3 regions of the Kosakonia calanthes genome follow, and region 2 is predicted to be linked to each of the others. Evidence: predicted binding sites of a transcription regulator. Region 2 holds the regulator's gene; each other region holds the start of a gene.
The links. Region 2 encodes PurR, which represses purine synthesis genes. Its sites were predicted from a motif close to CANGCAAACGTTTGCNTG; they were not measured.

Region 1 (7,064 bases), 2.3 Mb from region 2:
ATCTGCGCCGCGTTGCGCATCGCCGGTGAGCGAACCTCGCGCCATATCCGCGCCAATGGTGGTGAGCGTTACCACATCTTTATCGATACTGCCCTGAATTAATACATTACTGGCAGGAACGCCGTTTAACGTCAGCGATCCGGCGCTCATCTGAATCTGCGCTTTACTGCCAATCACATTCCCCGCGACGGGCTCCCAGGGCGCAACGCCACCGGTAACGCGCTGCGCACTCAGATCCCAGCCGGTGGTCGGGCTGTTAAACGCCATATTGCTTAATTGCAGGCGGTCAGATTTGAAAGGAAGTGGCGCGGCGGCCGGGGAGAGATTCAGCGTTCCATCCTGTAACAGAATGGTGTCGGCGTGCAGTGGATCGGTCAACTGTCGGCTACTCAGGCCAATATCAACCATTTTCGCATCCAGCGTGGCGGGTTTGCCTTTGCGGCCGAAATTCACATTTTTCAACAACACATGCGACGGGGAAGAGAAGCGGTGATCCATCGCTTCAAAGGTGAGGTGGTAGTCGCTGTTATCGCTTACCCATTTGCTGACCTGTGTCGCGCCCCAGCGCGTTTGCAGCAGAAAATAGCACGTCAACATCGCCACAAGCAGGACGATAACGACAACAAGTAGCAGCTTTCCAATAAATTTCATGATCTTCCATCCCCGAAGTGTCAATCAGGCAGTTATGCACGATTTATGCGCAATGCTCAAGGGCGGAATGATGAAAGGAGATGACAGCGGCAACGGGGGGCGCCCCATTGCCGCGGGGTTAATCAGTTTTTCTCTGGCGGAAAAATCAGATTCAATACGATAGCGGTGATACCACCTGCGGCAATGCCGGAAGAGAGCAGGTTTTTCAGCCAGTCCGGCGCGAATTGCAGGATTTGCGGCTGTTGAGAAACACCCAGACCCACGGCCAGCGATAGCGCGATAATCAGGATCGCGCGGCGGTTCAGCGGCTCGCGGGAGACGATACGCACACCGGATGCGGCGATGGTGCCGAACATAACCAGTGTTGCGCCGCCTAGCACCGGCTCCGGCAATTGCTGTACAAACGCACTCACTGCTGGGAACAGGCCGAGCACGATCAGCATCAGCGCGATGAAGAAACCGATGTAGCGGCTGGCAACGCCGGTCAACTGGATAACGCCGTTGTTCTGGCCAAAGCAGGAGTTCGGGAAGGTATTGAACACCGCAGAAACGAAGGAGTTGAGGCCATTCGCCAGTACGCCGCCTTTCAGGCGTTTCATATACAGCGGGCCAGCGACCGGTTGCTCGGAAACGTCAGACGTCGCGGTGATATCTCCGATGGTTTCCAGCGAGGTGATCATGAACACCAGCATCAGCGGCGGCAGCAGGCTCCAGTCAATGCTCAGGCCGTAATAGAGCGGTGTGGGCACCATAAAGTTGTCGGTCGGCGCGCTATATTCCGGCAGCATGCCCATAAACATCGCCAGCACATACCCGGCCGCCATGGCGATCACCAGCGAGGCAATACGCAGGTACGGGTTGCGTTGGCGGTTAAGCAGAATAATCAGCCCCAGCACGACCCCTGCCAGCAGCAGATTTTTCGGTGCGCCGAAGGTATGGTTGCCCATTGCCGCGAAGCCACCGCCGACGGAAGTCAGGCCTACCTGAATCAGCGACAGGCCGATAATCATCACCACCACGCCGGAAACCAGCGGGGTAATAATGCGGCGTGCCAGCGGCAGAATGCGCGAGATAACCATTTCAGTGCAACTTGCCAGCATCAGGGTGCCGAACAGTGCCGCCATCATCGTGGGGACATCCGCCCCGCCGGTTTTCAGCGCGGTTCCGCCCATAATCAATGGCGCAACAAAGTTGAAACTGGTGCCCTGAATCGACAGCAGACCGGACCCCACCGGACCCCAGGCTTTGATTTGAATGATAGAAGCAACGCCGGATGCGAACAGCGACATGCTGATGATGTGCTGAGTGTCCTGAGCCGGCAAACCCAGCGCCTGGCAAATCAACAACGCGGGCGTGATAACGCCAACAAACATCGCCAGCAGGTGTTGCAGCGCGGCAAACAGGGTTTGCGGCAGCGGCGGGCGGTCTTCAAGGCGATAGATCAGTTCGCTGGGTTGCGTCTGCGCAACCGGTTGCGCATTTTCGGACTCGATGGTGTTTACGGACATCTCAAGCAATCCCCTGATGGAAAAGCGCTGATTTTATCGGACTGTTTGGTAAAAGCAAACGGTTGCTATGTTAAAAGCATACTTTTCTAAGGGATGTTGTTTTCGCGGGGTTAGGTTCTAAAAATCAGGCGTTAGAGTAGCGTTCTGTTTCCGGCATCCAGCGATCAATTAAGGCTTCAGCCAGCTGCGGATAACGTTCATGAATATGGCGCGCAACGCGCTGGACTTCCGGGATCATTGCCTGATCGCGCAGCAAATCCGCCACTTTGAATTCGGCATTGCCGGTCTGGCGCGTGCCGAGTAACTCGCCAGGGCCGCGGATTTCTAAGTCTTTTTGCGCAATCACAAAGCCGTCATTGCTGTCGCGCAGCACTTGCAGACGTTTTTGCGCGGTTTTGGAAAGCGGAGATTTGTACAGCAGCACGCAATGTGAGGCCACCGCGCCACGGCCAACGCGGCCACGTAACTGGTGGAGTTGCGCAAGGCCGAGTCGTTCCGGGTTTTCGATAATCATCAGGCTGGAATTGGGGACATCCACGCCGACTTCGATCACCGTGGTGGCAACCAGCAGGTGCAATTCGCCCTGCTTGAATGCCTGCATAACGGCCTGTTTTTCAGCGGGTTTCATGCGGCCATGCACCAGTCCGACATTCAGTTCCGGCAGCGCCAGTTTGAGCTCTTCCCAGGTCGCTTCTGCCGCCTGCGCTTCCAGCAGGTCGGACTCTTCAATCAAGGTACAGACCCAATATGCCTGGCGGCCTTCCCCCGTGCAGGCGCTGCGCACGCGGTCGATAATCTCGCTGCGGCGCGTATCTGGAATGGCGACGGTAGTGACCGGTGTGCGCCCCGGCGGCAGCTCGTCGATGACCGAAGTATCCAGATCGGCATAAGCGGTCATCGCCAATGTTCGCGGGATCGGCGTTGCCGTCATAATCAACTGGTGCGGGTGAAAGCCCTGCAGCTGGCCTTTTTCCCACAGCGCCAGCCGCTGGTGGACACCGAAGCGGTGTTGTTCATCAATGATCACCAGCGCCAGGCCGTTGAACTGCACCTGTTCCTGGAAAATGGCGTGCGTGCCGACCACCATCTGAACCTGACCGCTGGCGATCGCTTCCTGCTGTGCCAGACGTGCTTTACCTTTCTGCTTGCCCGCCAGCCAGCCCACTTCGATACCGAGCGGGGTGAACCAGTTGCGGAAATTGTTGGCATGCTGCTCGGCCAGTAATTCCGTCGGGGCCATCATTGCCACCTGTTTGCCATTAGCAATCGCGCGCAGCGCTGCGAGGGCGGCAACCAATGTTTTACCGGAACCCACATCACCCTGAACCAGGCGCATCATTGGAATATCGAGTGCCATATCGCGCTCGATTTCGGCGACTACACGCGCTTGCGCGCCCGTCGGTTTAAAAGGTAGGGATGCCAGCAGGCTGTGCTTCAGCGTATCGTTCGCGGAGAGTGATTGTGCATGGTAACGCTGCGCACCGGCGCGCAGCGCCAGCATACTCAGGTTATGCGCCAGCAACTCTTCCAGAATCAGTCGACGTTGCGCAGGATGCTGGCCACTCTCCAGATCGCTTAATTGCAAAGATGGCGGCGGGCGGTGCAAGGTGTGTAACGCGTCCGGCAGACTCATCATGCCCTGCGCCAACTCGGGCGGCAGCAGTTCGCTGATGGCGCAGGTTGCCAGCAGTTCCAGTGCCTGGTCAGTTAATTTGCGCAGCGTTGCCTGTTTGACGCCTTCAGTGGTGGGGTAAATCGGCGTCAGCGTTTCTTGCAATTCGGGCGTGCTGAGATCGCCCTGCACACGGTATTCCGGATGGATCATCTCCGCGCCGTATTTCCCGCGTTTTGCTTCGCCGTAGGCCAGCACACGGCGGCCAGTGGCAAGACTGTTTTTCATCGCCGCGTTGAAGTTGAAAAAGCGCATGGTGAGGATGCCGCTACCGTCGCTGATCTGACAGGTCATCATCCGGCGACCACCAAAGGTGATGTTGCAGTTCAGCACTTCGCCTTCCACCGTGGCGTAAACGCCTGGCAACAGATCAGCAATGGGGTAAAGCTGAGTGCGGTCTTCGTAGCGCAGCGGAAGATGTAAAAGCAAATCCTGAACGGTATACAAGCCGATTTTTGCCAGTTTGCTGCTCTGCGCCGCGCCGACGCCGGTCAGCGAACTCAGGGGCACCGCATCGAGCAGCTTACCTTTCATTGGTTACTCCGAGGCCTGCATAGTGGCCCACCACGCTGGGTCGGCTTCGATTTGCCCCTCATTATTCACATGAGGGTAGGGCAGGCCTTTGCGTTTTGCGACTCTTGCCAGCACCGGGTAACCCCCTTCAAACAACAGACGTTGTTGCTCGGCGTCCGGCAGCATGCTGTTTTCGCGCTGATACATCCCGGCGTTTTGCCGCTGGCGTTGCGCTTCATAAAGGATAAGTGCCGAGGCAACAGAAACGTTCAACGACTGCACCATGCCGATCATCGGGATGATGATGTCCTGATCCGCGAGCTCCAGCGCTTCCTGGGTGATCCCGGTTTTCTCCTGACCCATCAGAATACAGGTCGGGCGGGTATAGTCGATTTCTCGAAAGTCGACGGCTTTGGCAGACAGGTGAGTGGCGAGGATTTGCATGCCACGCTGTTTCAGGACGCCAACCGCGTCAGCGATGGTGCGGTGGGTTTTGACTTCCACCCAGCTATTGCTGCCCGCCGCAGAAGACGCCATGGTGCGCATGCGGTTGCCCGGCCAAACGGCGTGGACTTCATGCACGCCGACGGCGTCTGCCGTGCGAATAATGGCAGAGACGTTATGAGGTTTGTGAACCTGCTCCATGCAGACAGTCAGGTCAGGCTGACGCCTGGCGAGCATCTCGCGGATACGCGCATAACGCTGTGCATTCATAAAATCAGTTTCGGTTGCGGGTGACTTTAATCACATCCGGCATCACACGAATTTTACGCATGATATTCGCCAGATGGACGCGATCGCGCGCCGTAAGACGGATGAAAGCGCTGTAAACGCGACCATCTTTCTCTTCGGTATTCAGACTCTGAATGTTGGAAGTGGCCGTGTTAATGGCTGCCGTCAGGTTAGCCAGCGCGCCTTGATGGTTGAACATATCCACCTTGATCTCGGTGATAAATTCCTGCGCGGTCTCTGTGTCCCACTCTACGGCCATAAATTTCTCAGGCTCTTTCTGGTAGCCACGGATATTACGGCAGGACTCATGGTGGATAACCAGCCCTTTACCGGGGCTGACGTGGGCGACAATCGGGTCGCCAGGGATTGGGCGACAGCATTTGGCGAAGGTGATAAGCACCCCGTCAGCGCCTTTAATTGGCAGATGGCCATTGGCGTTGGACGGTGCTTGCGTTGCTTGTACGGCTTCCCCTTGCTGCAAGTTTTTCGCCACCACGACGCTCATGGCGTTGCCGAGACCGATTTCTGCCAGCAAGTCGTCAAGTGAGGCCAGTTTCATGCGGTCCAGTTCGCTCTGAATATGTTCCGGCGGGATTTCCGCCAGCTTGCGGCTACCGCCCAGCGCGTGATTCAACAAACGGCGACCCAGGCTTACCGAGTCATCGCGCTTGAGGTTTTTCAGCATCTGGCGGATTTTGGCGCGCGCTTTCGAGCTGACGACAAAATTCAGCCAGGCGGCATTTGGGCGAGCGCCCGGCGCGGTAATAATCTCTACTGTCTGGCCGCTGGAGAGCGACTGCGACAGCGGATACGGCTGGCGATCGACGCGTGCGCCAACGCAGGCATGGCCAATATCCGTGTGAACCGCATAAGCGAAATCCACCGGCGTCGCGCCAGCGGGAAGTTCGACAATGCGGCCTTCCGGGGTGAAAACATAAATCTCATCGGGGAAAAGATCAGATTTAACGCTTTCGATAAATTCAAATGAGCTACCGGCGCTTTGTTGCAGTTCCAACAGGCTTTGCATCCAACGCTGCGCGCGGATTTGTGCGGTGGTGCTGCTCTCACCGTGCTCTTTATAAGCCCAGTGCGCGGCAACCCCCATCTCTGCCATTTGATCCATATCTTCGGTACGGATCTGCACCTCAACCGGCACGCCGTGCGGGCCAATCATTGAAGTGTGCAGCGATTGATAGCCGTTCGCCTTGGGAATGGCGATGTAGTCTTTCACGCGACCGGGACGCGGCTTATACAAACTGTGCATCTGACCGAGTACGCGATAGCAGGTATCCAGGTCATGCACAATGACGCGGAAGGCGTAAATGTCCATGATCGAGTGAAAACGCTGCTCTTTGAGCACCATTTTGCAGTAGATAGAGTAAAGATGCTTTTCGCGACCGCTGACACGGCAGGGAATGCCCGCTTCTTGTAAACGCCCCTCGATTTCGGAGAGGATTTTTTGAATCATCTCTTTGCGGTTGCCGCGCGCAGCTTTGACCACTTCTTTGATCACGCGGTAACGGTTTGGGTACAACGCTTCAAAGCCCAGCTCTTCCAGCTCGGTTTTAATGTGATGAATACCTAAACGGTGCGCCAGCGGACTGTAGATTTCGAGAGTTTCACGGGCGATGCGACGACGTTTATCCGGGCGAAGAGAGCCCAGCGTGCGCATGTTATGGGTGCGGTCGGCGAGTTTGATAAGAATGACACGGATGTCTTGCACCATCGCCATAATCATCTTGCGAAAGTTTTCGGCTTGCGCCTCTTTCTTGTCCTGAAACTTGAGCTTATCAAGTTTGGACACCCCTTCCACCAGCTCGGCAACGCTTTTCCCAAACAGCTGTTCCATATCCTGGTAGGTGGCAGGGGTATCTTCAATCACGTCGTGCAGCAGCGCGGCCATCAGCGTTTCGTAGTCGAGTTTCATCTCGGCCAGAATACAAGCCACCGCTACCGGGTGCGTGATATAAGGTTCACCGCTTGAACGT
Region 2 (7,064 bases):
GGGTCAGGGCCGCAACGGAAAATAACATTTTGTTCACGCTTCATGCTTTTCTGATTTGGCGGCCGTTTGCTGCTTAAGCTTTGAGCGCAGAGAAACGTTTTGCTGCTTTTTTTTGCGCTCGTTAACGAAACGCAGTTTTAGATGCAAAAACAGTATTAACTTTTGGGCTTTTTATAGATTAGAATCGACGAGTTTTGAAAATCATACGCAAGCATTATATATGCCTGCCCTAACAGGGGATTGCTCAGTGGCGCGGATACCTAAAGCTTCAATCACGCTCTGTGCTTTGTTGTTCACCACGTTGTCTTTCACGCCATTAGCGAGCGCATCTGAACAGGCGCCAACCTCGGCCGTGCAAAAAACACATCTGGCGAAAGCATCCGAACGTAAGAAAAAAAACACATCACAAAAAACAGCAAAGAAAAGCAGCCGCAGTTCGGTAAAAAAAACAACCATCAAAAAAACCACGGAGACGAAAAAGTCTTCGTCGACCAAAAAAGTTTCCACCAGCAATAAAGCCAGCAAACTCACCTCGCGTCGTAAAGTATCCAACACAGCCAAAACGGCTTCCATTACCTGGACTGAAAAATGTACGACGCGCAAAGGCCACAAGCCTCACTGCATTAAAGTCAAAAGCACCCAATCTGCAACACTCGCCGATATTCATAAAGTGCGAATTCAGAAAGCGCAGAAAACCGCGATGTCCAAATTGATGAATCAAATTGGCAAACCTTATCACTGGGGCGGTACGTCACCGAGCACCGGTTTCGATTGCAGCGGCCTGGTTTATTACGCGTATAAAGATCTGGTGAAATTCCGTATTCCACGCACGGCCAATGAAATGTATCACCTGCGTGATGCTTCACCGGTTAACGTGGCTGAACTGGAAAGCGGCGATCTGGTGTTCTTCCGCACCCAGGGTCGCGGTACTGCCGATCACGTTGGCGTGTATGTTGGTAATGGCAAATTCATTCAGTCTCCGCGCAGCGGCCAGGACATTCAGGTGACCTCGTTAAGCGAAGATTACTGGCAGCGCCATTATGTCGGCGCACGCCGCGTCGTTACGCCGAAAACCATCCGTTAATCCTCCCTTACCTGCCGCACGTGCGGCAGGTAACGCTCTCTTTGGTCAGTCCTTTTATTCTGCTACCCTAGCCGCACACTCAGTAGGGCTATTGAGTGTATGACAAGAATAAAGGAGAGCAGCAATGTCGTTCGAACTACCCGCATTACCGTATGCCAAAGACGCCCTGATGCCGCACATTTCGGCGGAAACGCTGGAATACCATTATGGCAAGCACCATCAAACGTATGTCACCAATCTCAATAACCTGATCAAAAGTACCGCTTTTGAAGGCCAAACGCTGGAAGCGATTGTGAAGAACAGCGAAGGCGGCATTTTCAACAATGCTGCGCAGGTCTGGAACCATAGCTTTTACTGGAACTGCCTGGCACCTAACGCTGGTGGTGAGCCAACAGGCGAACTGGCAACGGCGATTGCCCAATCCTTTGGCAGTTTCGCCGAGTTCAAAGCGCAGTTTACCGACGCGGCAGTGAAAAACTTCGGTGCAGGCTGGACATGGCTGGTGAAAAACGCGGATGGCACACTGGCGATTGTTTCGACGTCTAACGCCGGTACGCCTCTGACGACGGATGCGACACCGTTGTTAACGATCGATGTGTGGGAACATGCCTATTACATTGATTACCGTAACGCTCGTCCGAGCTACCTTGAGCATTTTTGGGCGCTGGTTAACTGGGCGTTCGTGACAAAAAATTTTGCCGCATAACCTTTTTGTTGCATAAAAAAAGGAGGGGCAAGCCCCTCCTTCTTATTGATTCAATTTGTTATTCAGCGTCGCACAGGCAGTTTCTGGCTGAGTACGGCTGGTAAGCAGCACCACCAACAAACCCGATCCGGCGATGATTGCGCCCATCACCGATACAAACGCATACCCCAGACCGCCAGAAATCACCGCACCACCTGCCGCTGCACCCAGGGCGTTACCGAGGTTAAAGGCACCGATGTTAACCGAAGACGACAGGCCCGGCGCTTCATGCGCAACGCGCATCACACGCATCTGCAACGGCGGAACCACCGCAAAGGTCGCCGCGCCCCACACCACCATGCTGATGGCTGCGCCAATTTCACTGCGCGCCAGGAACGGGATGGCCAGCATGATCGCAATCAGCAGCACCAGGAAGCCTTTCAGCGTGCCGGTAACAGAGCGGTCCGCCAGTTTCCCACCGAGATAGTTACCAATCGAGAAGCCCACACCAATCAGTACCAGCATGGCGGTAACAAATACCGGCGTAGCATGAGTAATGGTATGCAGTACCGGAGAGATATAGGTATAGAGCGTAAACATGGCTCCAGCACCCAGCACGGTGGTCAGTAACGCAGAGAGAACCTGCGGACGCATCAGTACTGACAGCTCTTTGCGGACATCCGGACGCGCACCCGCGCCGCCTTTTGGCAGAGAGAAGAACAGGCTCAACATAGCAATCACGCCCAGTCCGGCAGTGGCCATAAATGACATGCGCCAGCCGATGGTTTCACCCAGCCAGGTAGCGGCAGGCACGCCGCCGATATTAGCGATGGTCAGCCCCATAAACATGGTGGCGACTGCGCTGGCCTGTTTTTCTTTCGCAACCACGCTTGCGGCCACCACCGAACCGAGGCCGAAGAATGCGCCGTGGTTCAGGCTGGTAACGATGCGGGCGAGCATTAATGTGGAGTAGTCTGGCGCAATGGCCGACAACACGTTACCCAAGGTAAAAATAGACATCAAAAAGATCAGCGCGTTACGACGACCGCGATGCGACAGCAGCAGCGTCATCAGGGGGGCGCCGACCATCACGCCGATAGCGTATGCGCTAATCAACATCCCTGCCGCCGGAATGGAAACGTCAACGCCGCGGGCAATCACCGGCAGTAATCCCATTGGGGAAAACTCCGTAGTACCGATACCGAAGGCACCGATAGCCAGGGACAGCAAAGGGAAATTAATTTTCATATTTTGGCTCCGAAAATGACATGCCGACGCTCGACTCTGTCGTTGAAGACAAAAGTATGACAGCTGTCACATAAATTAGAAGTTAGCTGAATGACAAAAGATTATTGCGCAACAGATACAAATGCAGGAGATAAGGCAGGAAAACCGAGGGAGAAAGCTCTCCCTCGCGATAGATCAATGCAGTGCTGCGGTCAGCGCGCCGAAAACAATCAGACCCAGAACGATGACGGTGGTGAATAATGAATACTTAAGATCGGTGCTCATCAATTTCTCTCCTTTTAATTTCCCCACAAAAAGTGAGATAGCGCATTTTTGCACAAATTATCCTAAAAATCTTGCGGGAATTAGAGGGAGAATCGTTTTAACTCTTCCCCTTTTGCTCAAGATAAGACAAAATTCGACGCTAAATTTATAAGCGTACCGGCCATTGACTCCCCTCCTGACGTCCAGTGTCGTTTTCCCGGCGTACCGCACTCTTTTTGCTGAGTTCAGGGTGTTTAAAGGCAAACGTTTACCTTAAGTATTATCAGGAGCTTACGATATGGTCTGGAGTAATATCTGATGGCAACGATTAAAGACGTCGCGAAACGAGCAAACGTTTCCACTACAACCGTATCACATGTAATTAACAAAACACGCTTCGTCGCCGAAGAGACGCGCAACGCCGTGTGGGCCGCGATCAAAGAACTGCACTATTCGCCGAGCGCCGTGGCGCGCAGTTTGAAAGTCAATCACACAAAATCTATCGGTTTATTGGCCACCAGCAGCGAAGCGGCCTATTTTGCCGAAATCATCGAAGCTGTCGAAAAGAAATGTTTCCAGAAAGGCTACACCCTGATTCTGGGTAACGCATGGAATAGCCACGAAAAACAGCGCGCTTATTTGTCGATGATGGCGCAAAAACGCGTCGACGGCCTGTTGGTTATGTGCTCTGAATATCCCGAATCTGTTTTAAGCATGCTGGAAGAGTATCGCCACATTCCGATGGTGGTGATGGACTGGGGCGAAGCAAAAGCCGATTTTACCGATTCTGTCATTGATAACGCCTTCGAAGGCGGTTATATGGCAGGCCGCTATCTTATTGAACGCGGGCATCGCGATATCGGCGTGATCCCCGGCCCGCTGGAGCGTAATACCGGCGCAGGCCGTCTGGCGGGCTTTATGAAATCGATGGAAGAAGCCATGATTTCCGTCCCGGAAAACTGGATTGTGCAGGGCGACTTCGAACCGGAATCTGGTTACCGCGCCATGCAGCAGATCCTCGGCCAGTCGCACCGCCCTACCGCCGTTTTTTGCGGCGGTGATATTATGGCGATGGGCGCACTGTGCGCCGCTGATGAGATGGGTTTACGCGTACCGCAGGATATTTCGGTTATCGGTTATGACAATGTGCGCAACTCTCGCTTCTTCACGCCAGCGTTGACGACGATTCATCAGCCGAAAGATTCATTGGGTGAAACCGCCTTTACCATGTTGCTTGACCGCATCGTCAACAAACGTGAAGAGTCGCAATCGATTGAGGTGCATCCGCGCCTGGTAGAGCGCCGCTCGGTGGCCGATGGCCCGTTCCGCGACTACCGCCGTTAATCTTCTTTCGCGGGGGCCGTTACTCCGGCTCCCGCAACCATTCACTGTTCAGCGTTTCGCTATCTCCCAGGTACTCCAGCAGCCAATTTAAGGCGGGCGATGCCTCGTTTTGTTGCCATGTCAGGCAGCAAGCCGCATCCGGAAACGGGTTTTCCAGTTCGAGCGCCACCCAGGCTCCGCTATCCAACCACGGTCTGGCAAAATGCGCCGGCACCATGCCCACACACAGCCCCGCCGAGAGACAGGCTTCCGACGATTCCCAATCCGGGACAATCACGCGTTTTTGGTTATCCAGCAGCCAGGTAATGCGTTTCGGTAATGAACGCGACGTATCTTCCTGAATCAGCGAAGGCCAGTTGCGCAACGTCTCATCACTTAGCGGGCCGGGCATTGCAGCCAAAGGATGTTGACTGGAAACCACGCATTTCCAGCTAAGCATGCCCATATCGCGAAACGCATAACGTCCACCGACCGGAATGGCCTGCGTTGCGCCAATCGCCAACTCAACGCGTCCGTCAGAAAGCGCATCCCAGACGCCATTAAACACCTCCTGATAAACCAGTAATTCGACATCACTGAAATGGCGATAAAAATCAACGATTAGCTGCCGCGTGCGCGAAGGTTTAACGATATTGTCCACCGCGATCGCCAGTTGCCCGCGCCAGCCATTGGCGATTTGCTGGCACTGCTGGCGGGTGACCTGCATTTTTTTGATAACAGAACGCCCTTCTTTCAAAAACCAGACGCCTGCGGGCGTTAACTCTACATCACGATGGCGACGCACAAACAGCGGAACCGCCAGCCACTCTTCCAGTTGCCGAACGGTATAGCTCACCGCAGAAGGCACGCGATGCAACTCTTGCGCCGCACCGCTAAAACTGCCATTGCGCGCCACCGCATCAACCACTTCAAGGGAATATTCTGACCACATAATCTGCCTGCAAAAATTTTGAAACCAATGCGCAAATATTAGCGTTTCACAACTGTTATTGCACTCCTTACACTCGACACCCCTAAATACCTGCAACAAAGAGAAACCATAATGCAACCTGGCAAAGGATTTTTAGTCTGGCTCGCGGGATTAAGCGTGCTGGGCTTTTTAGCCACCGACATGTACCTGCCCGCTTTCAGTGCAATACAACAAGATTTGCAAACCTCTTCCGCCGTGGTCAGCGCCACGCTCAGCCTCTTTCTGGCGGGGTTCGCGATCGCGCAACTGGTGTGGGGGCCGCTGTCGGATCGTTATGGACGCAAACCGATTCTGCTGATCGGGTTGACCATTTTCGCGTTAGGTTGCGTGGGTACATTATGGATACGCGATGCCACACTGCTGCTGGTGCTGCGCTTTGTGCAGGCAGTGGGCGTCTGCGCGGCCACTGTAAGCTGGCAAGCGCTGGTGACTGACCATTATCCGGCGCACCGCGTTAACCGCATTTTCGCCACCATTATGCCGCTGGTCGGGTTAACCCCGGCGCTGGCACCGCTGCTCGGCGCCTGGATCCTCTCCCATCTCTCCTGGCAGGCCATTTTCGCCACCCTGCTGATCATTACGCTGGTGTTGATGGTGCCGGCTTTCCGGCTGCGCCCTGCGGTTAAACACGTTGAGAACCCGCAACCGGCGCTGACGTTTATGGACCTGCTGCGTACCCGCGATTATCGCGGCAATGTGATTATCTACGCCGCCTGCTCCGCCAGCTTTTTCGCCTGGCTGACCGGCTCACCATTTATCCTGCATGAAATGGGTTATGGCCCGTCGATTATTGGCCTGAGCTATGTGCCGCAAACCATCGCCTTCTTAATTGGCGGTTACGGTTGCCGGGCGGCCTTGCAGAAATGGAACGGCTCCCGCCTGTTGCCGTGGCTGCTGGCGGCCTTTGGATTAAGCGTGCTTGCCACCTGGGCTGTCGGCTTTATGTCTGGCGTCACCCTGACCACGCTGCTGATCCCGTTCTGCGTGATGGCGATGGCAAACGGTGCCATCTACCCGATCGTCGTCGCGCAGGCGCTGCGCCCGTTCCCACAGGCGACTGGCCGGGCAGCGGCGCTGCAAAACACGCTGCAACTGGGGCTCTGTTTTCTGGCGAGCCTGGTGGTGTCGTGGCTGATTGCCACACCGCTGCTGACCACCACCAGTGTGATGTTGTCAATGGTATTGCTTGCCGCGCTGGGTTATTCCTTGCAACGCCAGATGAAGCATTTGCCGCTAGCGGAAGAGGCCGAACCGTCTTCTTCTCTCAAATAGTTGCACAAGCAATTATCACCCTCTAATCCATTAGCTTGCTAACAGCTTTATGTTGAATCGCCAGATATTGAGGCCTATACTCATTTTCGGTTGTTCCATAATTACGATAAATATTATGTATTAACGGGCACAGGATCGTGCTCGTTTCACCACGGAAGGCCTTTCTGGCAAGGGTCATCTCCCTTCCTCTGTTAACGTCGGATATCAGCCTCACGGTG
Region 3 (7,064 bases), 1.4 Mb from region 2:
ATCTACCGATAGCGAGCTGGACAGCCTGCGCCAGCAGCAACAATTTTTGCGCGAGCAACTGGAAACCACCACGCGCAAGCTGGAGAACCTCACCGATATCGAACGGCGTCTCTCCACGCGCAAACCTGCCGCCACCGATCTGCCGGATAGCACACACCCGTCCAAAAGCGACGGGAATCAAGAGGACGTGAAACCATGACGAGCCGCAAACCTGCCCACTTATTGCTGGTGGATGACGATCCTGGCCTGCTCAAACTGCTGGGGCTGCGCCTCACCAGCGAGGGCTACAGCATTGTCACCGCAGAAAGCGGGCAGGAAGGGCTACGCATTCTCGGGCGTGAAAAGATTGACCTCGTGATCAGCGATTTGCGCATGGACGAGATGGATGGCATGCAGTTGTTCGCCGAAATCCAACGTGTGCAGCCGGGCATGCCGGTGATTATCCTGACGGCGCACGGTTCGATTCCGGACGCGGTCGCTGCCACGCAGCAAGGCGTGTTCAGCTTCCTGACCAAACCGGTCGATAAAGACGCGCTGTATAAAGCCATCGATGATGCGCTGGAACACAGCGGGTCGGCGAGTGACGATCAATGGCGTGAAACCATTGTCACCCGCAGCCCGGCGATGTTGCGTCTGCTCGAGCAGGCGCGGATGGTCGCGCAATCGGATGTCAGCGTGCTGATCAACGGCCAAAGCGGGACCGGGAAAGAGATTCTGGCGCAGGCCATTCACACCGCCAGCCCGCGCAGTAAAAGCGCATTTATCGCCATCAACTGCGGCGCGTTGCCGGAACAACTTCTGGAATCAGAACTGTTTGGTCATGCTCGCGGCGCGTTTACGGGCGCTGTGAGCAGCCGGGAAGGGCTTTTCCAGGCCGCAGAAGGTGGCACGCTTTTCCTGGATGAGATTGGCGATATGCCGATTCCTTTGCAGGTCAAATTGTTACGCGTTTTGCAGGAGCGCAAAGTGCGTCCGCTTGGCAGCAATCGCGATATTGATATCAACGTGCGGATTATTTCGGCGACGCACCGTGACTTACCGGAAGCGATGGCGCGCGGCGAGTTTCGTGAAGATCTCTACTATCGTCTGAATGTGGTGAGCCTGAAAATCCCGGCGCTCTCTGAACGCGCGGAAGATATTCCCCTACTGGCAAACCACCTGCTGCGCCAGTCGGCGGATCGGCACAAACCGTTTGTCCGCGCCTTTTCGACCGACGCCATGAAACGCCTGATGACCGCCAGTTGGCCCGGAAACGTGCGCCAATTGGTTAACGTGATTGAGCAATGCGTGGCGCTGACCTCTTCGCCGGTGATCAGCGATGCGCTGGTGGAACAGGCGCTGGAAGGGGAGAACACCGCGTTACCGACCTTTGTCGAAGCGCGCAATCAGTTCGAACTCAACTATCTGCGCAAGCTGCTGCAAATCACCAAAGGTAACGTGACGCACGCCGCGCGAATGGCCGGGCGCAACCGCACTGAATTTTACAAATTACTCTCGCGCCATGAGTTGGACGCCAATGACTTTAAAGAGTAAAGGCGAAATGATTATGGTACTGTGAGCAACCGATTACGATGCAGCAGATTGGCAAGAACGTGTAAGGAACGACCATGAAAAAGATTGATGCGATTATTAAACCTTTCAAACTGGATGATGTACGTGAAGCCCTGGCTGAAGTCGGCATCACCGGGATGACGGTAACGGAAGTGAAAGGTTTTGGTCGCCAGAAAGGCCACACCGAACTGTACCGTGGCGCAGAATATATGGTGGATTTTCTGCCGAAAGTGAAAATTGAGATCGTGGTGACCGACGATATCGTTGATACCTGCGTCGACACCATTATTCGTACCGCGCAGACCGGCAAAATCGGCGACGGTAAAATCTTCGTCTTTGACGTCGCGCGCGTGGTACGTATTCGTACTGGCGAAGAAGACGACGCCGCCATCTGATATTTCTCCCTCACCCCGCCGGGTGAGGGAATCTCGCGTTACAGCACTTTATGTGGACCAAAGCATTCGTAGTGAATGTGCTCTTTGGCAATTCCCAGCGTGACCAATTGTTGCGCCGCAAACTGCATAAACCCAACCGGGCCGCACAGGTAAAACTGCATCGCCGGGTCACTAAAATTCCCTTCCAGCGACATTAAATCCATCAAACCCGTACTGTGAAAACACCCGGCTTTTTCATCCGCTGCATTTGGCTGGCGATACCAGACATGCTGATAAAAACGCGGCAGCGCAGCGCCGAGCTGGTTTACTTCGTCGGCAAAAGCATGAACTTCGCCGTTTTCAGCAGCATGGAACCAGTTCACCTGCGCGCTGTGCTGTGATTGCGCCAGCACATTTAGCATCGCTAACATCGGTGTTTGACCCACGCCCGCGGAAATCAGCGTCACTGGCGCGTTGGCGGCGACATCCATAAAGAAATCCCCGGCTGGCGCGGCCAGATGCACGATATCGCCCGGTTTTGCGTCGTTATGCAACCAATTCGATACCTGGCCACCATCTTCACGTTTTACCGCGATGCGGTAACTTTTGCCGTTCGGCTGACGAGTCAGTGAATATTGACGGATTTCCTGATGGACAAAACCGTCAGGTTTCAGCCAGATAGCGAGATACTGGCCTGGCTGGTAAGCCGCAACGGGTTGGCCGTCCACTGGCGCAAATTCAAAACTGGTGATCAGCGCGCTTTGCGGCGTTTTTTCCACTAAACGGAAGGCACGAGTCCCTTGCCAACCACCCGGTTTTTCGGCGTGCTCGGTGTAAATCTGCGCTTCGCGGTTGATAAACACACCCGCCAGCACGCCATAGGCTTTCCCCCATGCCTCTAATACTTCCTGCCCTGGGCTGAACATTTCATCCAGCGTCGCCAGCAGATGCGCACCGACAATGTCATATTGCTGTGGCTGAATCTGGAAACTGGTGTGCTTCTGGGCGATTTTCTCAACCGCTGGTAACAGCGCGGCGAGATTGTCGATATTGCTGGCATACGCCGCAATGGCATTAAACAGCGCTTCACGCTGATCGCCATTGCGCTGGTTGCTCATGTTGAAAATCTCTTTTAACTCGGGATTGTGGGTAAACATCCGATCATAAAAATGGGCGGTCAGTTTGGGGCCAGTCGCGGCGAGCAGGGGAAGGGTGGCCTTCACCGTAGCGATGGTTTGCGCGTCGAGCATGAGTGCTTCCTTAACAAATGATGATTTAAAGTTGTATTTTAAATGCATCTTATAATCTTCAGCCGATAGTTGTAAAGAGAACGCCCCCGCGGCGAAGAGTTTCATCGTGAAGAAGTTGCATCACAAACCTGAAAAGAAATCCGCTTAAATGGCGAAGTATGTTATCGCTCAAACCCTTGTGTGGCGCGGAGCCAATCGTTTGCGCAAAAACCTTTGTCAAGACCTGTTATCAGAATATTAATCAGTTATACTGTCAGCCGTTCCCGAAATTGGGCCCTCATTTAGAGTTGTTTTTGTTAGCTGAGTCAGGAGATGCGGATGTTAAAGCGTGAAATGAACATTGCCGATTATGATGCCGAACTGTGGCAGGCTATGGAGCAGGAGAAAGTACGTCAGGAAGAACACATTGAACTTATCGCCTCCGAAAACTACACCAGCCCGCGTGTAATGCAGGCTCAGGGTTCTCAGCTGACGAACAAATACGCTGAAGGTTACCCAGGCAAACGCTATTACGGCGGTTGCGAATACGTTGATATCGTTGAACAACTGGCAATCGATCGCGCGAAAGAGCTGTTCGGCGCGGATTATGCCAACGTGCAGCCGCACTCCGGTTCTCAGGCTAACTTCGCGGTTTACACTTCTCTTCTGGAGCCGGGCGATACCGTACTTGGTATGAACCTGGCGCACGGCGGTCACCTTACGCATGGTTCCCCGGTTAACTTCTCCGGCAAGCTTTACAACATTGTGCCTTACGGCATCGACGAAACCGGCCACATTGATTACAACGACCTGAACGAGCAAGCGCAGAAACACAAACCGAAAATGATCATCGGTGGCTTCTCCGCTTATTCCGGCGTGGTTGATTGGGCAAAAATGCGCGAAATCGCCGACAGCATCGGGGCTTACCTGTTCGTCGATATGGCGCACGTTGCCGGTCTGGTTGCCGCAGGCGTTTACCCGAACCCGGTTCCGCACGCGCACGTTGTTACCACCACTACCCACAAAACCCTGGCAGGCCCGCGTGGCGGCCTGATCCTGGCGAAAGGCGGTAGCGAAGATCTGTATAAAAAACTGAACTCCGCTGTGTTCCCTGGCGGCCAGGGCGGCCCGCTGATGCACGTGATTGCCGGTAAAGCGGTCGCATTGAAAGAAGCGATGGAACCGGAGTTCAAAACCTACCAGCAGCAGGTTGCGAAAAACGCCAAAGCGATGGTGGAAGTGTTCCTGAACCGTGGCTACAAAGTGGTTTCTGGCGGTACCGACAACCACCTGTTCCTGCTCGATCTGGTCGACAAAAACCTGACCGGTAAAGAAGCAGATGCCGCGCTGGGCCGTGCGAACATCACCGTTAACAAAAACAGCGTACCGAACGATCCGAAAAGCCCGTTTGTCACTTCCGGTATCCGCATCGGTAGCCCGGCGGTAACGCGTCGTGGTTTTAAAGAAGCGGAAGTGAAAGAGCTGGCTGGCTGGATGTGTGACGTGTTGGATAGCATCAATGACGAAGCGGTCATTGAGCGCACCAAACAGAAAGTACTGGATATCTGCGCCCGTTTCCCGGTTTACGCATAAGATTCAGGTAGCAATAAGCCCGCTTTATCAAGCGGGCTTTTTTTGGCTTATTGCAGCCCGGCATAGCCGTGAACGCCCATATACACACCGACAAGTGCTATCAATACGCTGGAAAAATAGGGCGCTTTGCGGGCGAGGGTATTAAAGCCGGACCAGCGTTTCGCCGCTTGTTGCACACTGATTGCCGCTCCCACACCAACCGCCACCAGCGTCAGCGCCAGGCCAATACTGAAACAAATCACCAGCGTCGCGCCTAGCGTTATCGCCTTCAACTGAATACAGATCAGCAAAATCGTGATCGCCGCCGGGCAGGGGATTAACCCGCCGGTCAAACCGAATAGCAGGATCTGCCCGTTGGTCACCTCGCTGCCGGTAAAACGCCGTTCGATATCCCTTGCGTGCGCCAGTTCGTGCGCATCCTGATACGCCTCCTGTGGCGCCATTTTGCGGATCGACAGGATCGCGGGTTGCCCCTGCACAACAACAGATGGCTGCGGCTGGAGGATCTTCGCCTGATGATGGTGATGAGCGTGATGATGCCCGGCGTGCCAGCCACTTTCCCCTTGCCAGGTACGCCTGAACATCCACGCGGCGGTTGAAATAATTACCACTGCGGAAACCAGTTGCAGCCAGGGTTCCACCGCTTGCGCCGTAAATTTATTGCTGAGATACATGCCGCCGAGGGCGATTAACCACACCACAATTGTGTGCGACAGCGTGGCGGCCAGCCCCAGCATAATGGCTTGTTTGATAGTGCCTTTGATGGCGATGATAAACGCCGCCATCATGGTTTTTGAGTGACCCGGTTCCAGGCCGTGCAGGGCGCCGAGAAGTATTGCGCTGGGGATAAAAAACCAGGCATTCCCTTGCTGAAAAAGTGTGGTGAAGTCATTCATGAGAGACGTTCTCGTAACTTTTAAGTGCGCTCAAATCTACTCCCCCCCAGTAAAAAATACTACCTCCCAGTAGAATTAAACTCCCCCCAGTTGATGCGTGGTATGCTAACGCTCGTTTACGCACAGTCGATTGAGGTTTGTATGTCGCATACCATTCGGGATAAAAAAAAGCTGAAAGCGCGGGCGAGCAAAATTGAAGGGCAGGTGGGCGCTCTGAAGAAAATGCTGGATGAACCTCATGAATGCGCTCAGGTTTTGCAGCAAATCGCGGCGATCCGTGGCGCGGTAAACGGGTTAATGCGCGAAGTCATCAAAGGTCACCTGACCGATCATATTGTTCATGAGAACGACGAAATCAAACGTGAAGCTGACCTGGATGTGGTGCTCAGCGTGCTGGATTCCTATATTCGTTAATTACCTGCGCCAGCGCAGGTTTGTTATCTGATTGTTACTTGCCAGCTCAGACGTTTACCGCCAGACTATCGCCTCCATTCCAGGAGGAAATCATGGTTCTGCAGTCCACGCGCTGGCTGGCGCTCGCTTATTTCACCTACTTTTTTAGCTACGGCATTTTCTTACCTTTCTGGAGCGTCTGGCTCAAAGGCGTTGGGCTGACCCCGGACATCATCGGTATGCTGCTTGGCGCAGGCCTTATCGCCCGTTTTCTTGGCAGCCTGCTTATCGCCCCGCGCGTGAGCGATCCTTCCCGGTTGATTACCGCGTTGCGCGTGCTGGCGCTGGCAACATTGCTGTTCGCGCTGGCGTTTCATGCCGGTAGTCATGTCGCATGGCTGGCGGTGGTGATTGTTGGTTTTAACCTCTTTTTCTCGCCGCTGGTGCCGCTTACTGACGCGCTGGCGGGCACCTGGCAAAAACAGTTCCCGATGGATTATGGCCGCGTGCGGTTATGGGGTTCGATTGCCTTTGTGATTGGTTCGGCGCTGACCGGCAAACTGGTCAGCCTATATGATTACCCGGCGATTCTGGCGATGTTGACGCTAGGCGTTGCCTCGATGTTACTTGGAATGCTGCTGCGACCCTCTATTTTGCCGCAGGGTGAAAGCCGTCATCAGGACGGCGCGGGCTGGCCGGCGTGGCGGGCGTTGATTGTGCAGAACTGGCGTTTTCTGGCCTGCGTGTCGATGCTGCAAGGTGCGCACGCGGCCTATTACGGTTTCAGCGCCATTTATTGGCAGTCGGCGGGGTACTCCGCATCAACCGTCGGTTATTTGTGGTCGTTAGGCGTGGTAGCGGAAGTGGTGATTTTCGCGCTCAGCAACCGGCTGTTCCGCCGCTTCAGTGCGCGTGATTTGCTGCTGCTTTCTGCCGTTTGTGGGCTGGTGCGCTGGAGCCTGATGGGCTGGACCACCGAGCTGCCGTGGTTGATCGTCACGCAAATCCTGCACTGCGGAACGTTCACC

Region 1: a site for PurR is predicted at 2,211-2,228, ahead of AAEY27_RS00545 (nucleobase:cation symporter-2 family protein). Genes of this name have one in related genera too.
Region 3: a site for PurR is predicted at 3,364-3,381, ahead of glyA (serine hydroxymethyltransferase). Genes of this name have one in related genera too.

Annotation. Positions count from the first base shown of each region.
Region 1 covers NZ_CP151800.1:142,668-149,731, forward strand. The annotation lists gene AAEY27_RS00540 (AsmA family protein) at 1-651, opposite strand, end outside; gene AAEY27_RS00545 (nucleobase:cation symporter-2 family protein) at 774-2,159, opposite strand; gene recG (ATP-dependent DNA helicase RecG) at 2,284-4,365, opposite strand; gene trmH (tRNA (guanosine(18)-2'-O)-methyltransferase TrmH) at 4,369-5,058, opposite strand; gene spoT (bifunctional GTP diphosphokinase/guanosine-3',5'-bis pyrophosphate 3'-pyrophosphohydrolase) at 5,063-7,064, opposite strand, start outside.
Region 2 covers NZ_CP151800.1:2,658,376-2,665,439, forward strand. The annotation lists gene AAEY27_RS12440 (C40 family peptidase) at 248-1,084, shown strand; gene sodB (superoxide dismutase [Fe]) at 1,209-1,790, shown strand; gene AAEY27_RS12450 (MFS transporter) at 1,833-3,017, opposite strand; gene AAEY27_RS12455 (YnhF family membrane protein) at 3,192-3,281, opposite strand; gene purR (HTH-type transcriptional repressor PurR) at 3,579-4,604, shown strand; gene punR (DNA-binding transcriptional activator PunR) at 4,624-5,535, opposite strand; gene punC (purine nucleoside transporter PunC) at 5,647-6,846, shown strand.
Region 3 covers NZ_CP151800.1:1,302,712-1,309,775, forward strand. The annotation lists gene qseG (two-component system QseEF-associated lipoprotein QseG) at 1-199, shown strand, start outside; gene glrR (two-component system response regulator GlrR) at 196-1,533, shown strand; gene glnB (nitrogen regulatory protein P-II) at 1,608-1,946, shown strand; gene hmpA (NO-inducible flavohemoprotein) at 1,985-3,175, opposite strand; gene glyA (serine hydroxymethyltransferase) at 3,494-4,747, shown strand; gene AAEY27_RS06175 (nickel/cobalt efflux protein RcnA) at 4,795-5,643, opposite strand; gene rcnR (Ni(II)/Co(II)-binding transcriptional repressor RcnR) at 5,785-6,057, shown strand; gene AAEY27_RS06185 (3-phenylpropionate MFS transporter) at 6,150-7,064, shown strand, end outside.